2 regions of the Streptomyces sp. NPDC103540 genome follow, and region 1 is predicted to be linked to the other one. Evidence: predicted binding sites of a transcription regulator. Region 1 holds the regulator's gene; the other holds the start of a gene.
The links. Region 1 encodes HspR, which represses chaperone genes until heat shock. Its sites were predicted from a motif close to TTGAGNNNNNNNNNCTCAA; they were not measured.

Region 1 (2,450 bases):
CGAGGCCGAGATCAAGAAGGCGTACCGGAAGCTCGCGCGCGAGTTCCACCCGGACGCCAACAAGGGCGACGCCTCGGCCGAGGAGCGCTTCAAGGAGATCTCCGAGGCGAACGACGTCCTCGGGGACGCCAAGAAGCGCAAGGAGTACGACGAGGCGCGCGCCCTGTTCGGCAGCGGGGGCTTCCGCCCCGGCCCGGGCGCGGGCGGCGGTTCGTTCAACTTCGACCTCGGCGACCTCTTCGGCGGGACCCAGCAGGGCGGTCCGGGCGGCGGCTTCGGCGGCGGCCTGGGCGATGTGTTCGGCGGCCTGTTCAACCGCGGCGGCGGCGCCGGCGCGGGTGGCCCCCGTACCCAGCCGCGCCGCGGTCAGGACGTGGAGTCCGAGGTCACGCTCTCCTTCACGGAGGCGGTGGACGGGGCGACCGTCCCGCTGCGGATGTCCTCGCAGGCTCCCTGCAAGGCCTGTTCGGGCACCGGCGACAAGAACGGCACCCCCCGGGTGTGCCCGACCTGTGTCGGCACCGGCCAGGTCTCGCGGGGCAGCGGCGGCGGCTTCTCGCTGACCGACCCCTGCGCGGACTGCAAGGGCCGCGGCCTGATCGCGGAGAACCCCTGCGAGGTCTGCAAGGGCAGCGGGCGCGCCCGCAGTTCGCGGACCATGCAGGTCAGGATCCCGGCGGGCGTCTCGAACGGCCAGCGGATCCGGCTGCGCGGCAAGGGGGCCCCGGGCGAGCGCGGCGGCCCGGCCGGCGACCTGTACGTGGTGGTGCACGTCGACGGTCACCCGGTGTTCGGCCGCAAGGACGACAACCTCACGGTGACCGTTCCGGTGACGTTCGCCGAGGCGGCCCTGGGCGCGGAGATCAAGGTCCCCACGCTGAACGGCCCCTCGGTCACGCTGAAGCTCCCCCCGGGCACCCCCGGCGGCCGTACGATGCGGGCCCGCGGGAAGGGTGCGGTCCGCAAGGACGGCACCCGCGGCGACCTCCTCGTCACGGTGGAGGTGGCGGTTCCGACGGAGCTGTCCGACAAGGCCCGGGAGGCCCTGGAGATGTACCGGGACGCGACGGTATCGGAGGATCCGCGCGCCCAGCTGTTCGACTCCGTGAAGGGAGCATGAAATGGACGGCCGCCGCAGTCAGCCCCGTTTCGGTAACGGGCCCTACCAACTGACCGACGAGACCCCGGTCTACGTGATCTCGGTGGCCGCCCAGCTCTCGGGCCTGCATCCGCAGACCCTGCGCCAGTACGACCGTCTCGGGCTGGTCTCCCCGGACCGGACGGCCGGCCGCGGCCGGCGGTACTCCGCCCGGGACATCGAACTGCTCCGCACCGTCCAGGCCCTGTCGCAGGACGAGGGCATCAACCTGGCCGGAATCAAGCGGATCATCGAACTGGAGAACCAGGTGGCGGCGCTCCAGCAGCGCGTCGCCGAGCTGTCCACCGCCGTGGACGGCGCGGCCGCCGCCCTCCAGGCCCGCGAGGCGCAGGTGCACGCCTCGTACCGCCGCGACCTGGTGCCGTACCAGCCGCCGCAGCCGGGCAACGCCCTCGTCGTCTGGCGCCCCAAGCGCCCGATGGACTGACGGCCCGCACAGTGCGTCGAAGGCCCCGCCCGGATCCCGGGCGGGGCCTTCGCGCGTCTGTTCGTCGTACGTCCGCCCGGGAAGCACGGTCCGGGAAGCCCCGCCGGAGGCCCTCCAGGGCTCCGTGGGGCCCTGCGGGGGCGGTACGGGGGGTTCCGGGTGGCCCCGGGGTCCGTACGGGCCCCCGGGGGCCGCTCAGGCCTCCGGGCCCTCCGGCGCTCCCGCGTGGTGGAGGATGCCGGACTGGGCGATGAGGTAGCCGAGCTGTGCCCGGCTGCCGCTGCCCAGGGCCGTCGCGAGGCGTGCGATGTGGGCCCGGCAGGTGCGGACGTTCATCCCGAGCCGGCGCGCGATGGCCTCGTCCACGTGCCCCTCGACCAGCAACTGGGCGATGGAGCGCTGCACGCCCGAGATCCCGTCGGGCGTGTGCGTGTACGTGACCTCGTCGCTCAGCGGCACGGCGCGCCGCCACAGCTGCTCGAAGACCTTGATGAGGTAGTCCACCAGCCCGGGGTGGCGCAGCTCCAACGCGACCCGGCGGTCGTCGCTGACCGGGATGAAGGCCACGGTCCGGTCGAAGACGATGAGCCGCTCGATGAGTTCTTCCAGCGTGCGGATCTCGACCTTTCCCGTGGAGATCCGGTCCACGTAGGCGAGCGTGCCCTGACTGTGGCGGGCGGTGTGCTGGTAGAGGGTCCGGATGCTCACGCCCCGGTCGATGAGCGGGGCGTCGCGCTCCAGGGCCTCGCTGAGGGCGTAGGAGGGCCGTGCGCCGCCGGGCTGGACGGTCAGCATCTCCGTATGACATTCGGCCGTCGCCAGATCGAGCGCGGCGTTGATCTGGTCGAATCCCTCCAGCACAGT
Region 2 (2,450 bases), on a different contig from region 1:
GGTCGGCGAGGGCCTCGGGGATGGCCTCCAGGACGTTGGCGGTGGCGAGGAAGACCACGTCGCTGAGGTCGAGCTCGACCTCCAGGTAGTGGTCGCGGAAGGTGTGGTTCTGCGCCGGGTCCAGGACCTCCAGGAGGGCGGCGGCCGGGTCGCCGCGGAAGTCGGAGCCGACCTTGTCGATCTCGTCGAGCAGGACGACCGGGTTCATGGACCCGGCCTCCTTGATGGCGCGGACGATGCGGCCGGGCAGCGCGCCGACGTAGGTGCGGCGGTGCCCGCGGATCTCGGCCTCGTCCCGGACGCCGCCGAGGGCGACGCGGACGAACTCGCGGCCCATGGCGTGCGCGACGGACTCCCCGAGGGAGGTCTTGCCGACGCCGGGCGGGCCGACGAGGGCGAGGACGGCGCCGCCCCTGCGGCCCCCGATCACGCCCATGCCGCGCTCGCCGCGCCGCTTGCGGACGGCGAGGTACTCGGTGATGCGGTCCTTGACGTCCCCCAGGCCCGCGTGTTCGGCGTCGAGGACGGCGCGGGCGCCGCGGATGTCGTAGCTGTCCTCGGTGCGCTCGTTCCAGGGCAGTTCGAGCACGGTGTCGAGCCAGGTGCGGATCCAGGAGCCCTCGGGGGACTGGTCGCTGGAGCGCTCCAGCTTGTCCACTTCCTTCAGGGCGGCCTCGCGGACCTTCTCGGGCAGGTCGGCGGCCTCGACGCGGGCGCGGTAGTCGTCGGACTCCTCGCCCTCCTTCTCGCCGCCCAGTTCGCGCAGCTCCTTGCGCACGGCCTCCAGCTGGCGGCGCAGGAGGAACTCGCGCTGCTGCTTGTCGACTCCGTCCTGGACGTCCTTGGCGATGGACTCGGCGACGTCCTGCTCGGCGAGGTGGTCGCTGAGGGCCTTGACGGCGAGGCGGAGACGGGCGACCGGGTCGGCGGTCTCCAGCAGCTCCACCTTCTGGGCGACGGTCAGGAACGGGGAGTAGCCGGAGTTGTCGGCGAGGGCCGACACCCCTTCGATCTGCTGGACCCGGTCGACGACCTGCCAGGCGCCGCGCTTCTTGAGCCAGCTGGTGGCGAGGGCCTTGTACTCCTTGACCAGCTCGGTCACCGAGCCCGGCAGGGGGTCGGGCAGGGGCTCCGCGGCGGTCTCCCCCTCGACCCAGAGGGCCGCGCCGGGGCCGGTGGTGCCGGCGCCGATGCGGACGCGGCCGCGGCCGCGGATCAGGGCCCCGGGGTCGCCGTCGGACAGCCGGCCGACCTGCTCGACGGTGCCGAGCACTCCGGTGCCCGCGTACGTGCCGTCGATGCGGGGCACGAGCAGGACCCGGGGCTTGCCCGTGCCCGCCGCCGCCTGCGCGGCCTCGACGGCGGCCCGCACCTCGGCGTCGGACAGGTCCAGCGGGACGACCATGCCGGGCAGCACGACCTCGTCGTCAAGCGGCAGCACGGGCAGAGTGAGCGTTACGGACGTCGAAGCCATGATCTTCCCTCCGGCAGTGAAGTTGAGCTATGCCGACTCAATGCTTCTGCGCCCGTCGATGTTCCCCGACGGCCGTTCGCCGGGGGCGAACGGCAGTTGAGGGCTCCTCAGAGGGCTCCTCAGAGGGCTGGTCAGAGGGCTCCTCAGAGCGCCGAGACGCGGATGTCGCCCGAGGTGGTGCGGATCGCGAGGCCGGAGGGGGCGGTGGGGGTGGAGGGAAGGGCGAGGTCGCGGGTGCCGGAGTCGGTGGAGGTCTCCAGCCGGTACGGGGCCCGCGGCACCTTGAGGGTGACGTCGCCCGAGCGCGCGGTGACCGACACCGCGGCGGGGGCCCGCGTGAAGTCCAGGCGGGAGTCTCCCGAGGTCGAGCGGACGTCGGCCTCGGCGCCCAGGGCGGTGCCGGTGACGTCCCCGGAGGCGGTGCGGATCCGCACCGGCCCCGCGATGGCCTCGGCCCGTACGTCGCCGGAGTCGGACTCGACCTCGGCGGCGGCCACGCCCGTCAGCGCGACCCGGCCGCTGCTGCTGACCACCTTGACCTTCGCCGAGGCCGGCACCTCCAGCCGGTAGTCGATCCGGCAGGTGTCCGCGCAGCCCTCGGTGAAGGTCAGGACCCCGCCGGACACCCGCTGGCCGGGACGGGGCTCGGTGTCGCCCCGGTAGCGCACGGTGCGGTGGACGCTCACCCCCGGGCCGCTGCCGACGGTGACCTCGACGGAGCCGCTGCGGACGTCGCCGACCTCCACGGCCGTGACGGCCTCGGCGACCGAGGCGTCGGCGGCCACGGTCTTGGTGGCCACGGGTTCGACCCAGGAGCAGCCCGACACGAGGAGGGCGGCCACCGTCAGGGTGACGGCGAAGGCGGAGGCGCCGACTGCGGCGCGGACGGGACGCTCTGACGGGGTGTGGGATGCCATGCCCCCACCCTGGCCGGGTCCGTCGCGGCCCGCGATGGGGCCGGTACCCGGCCGGTGGT

Region 2: a site for HspR is predicted at 1,497-1,515, ahead of lon (endopeptidase La). Genes of this name have one in related genera too.

Annotation. Positions count from the first base shown of each region.
Region 1 is NZ_JBVJMA010000003.1:232,602-235,051, reverse strand. It holds gene dnaJ (molecular chaperone DnaJ) at 1-1,120, shown strand, start outside; gene ACZ6ZI_RS09060 (heat shock protein transcriptional repressor HspR) at 1,122-1,586, shown strand; gene ACZ6ZI_RS09055 (helix-turn-helix transcriptional regulator) at 1,782-2,450, opposite strand, start outside.
Region 2 is NZ_JBVJMA010000005.1:419,994-422,443, forward strand. It holds gene lon (endopeptidase La) at 1-1,474, opposite strand, end outside; gene ACZ6ZI_RS15260 (DUF4097 family beta strand repeat-containing protein) at 1,618-2,391, opposite strand.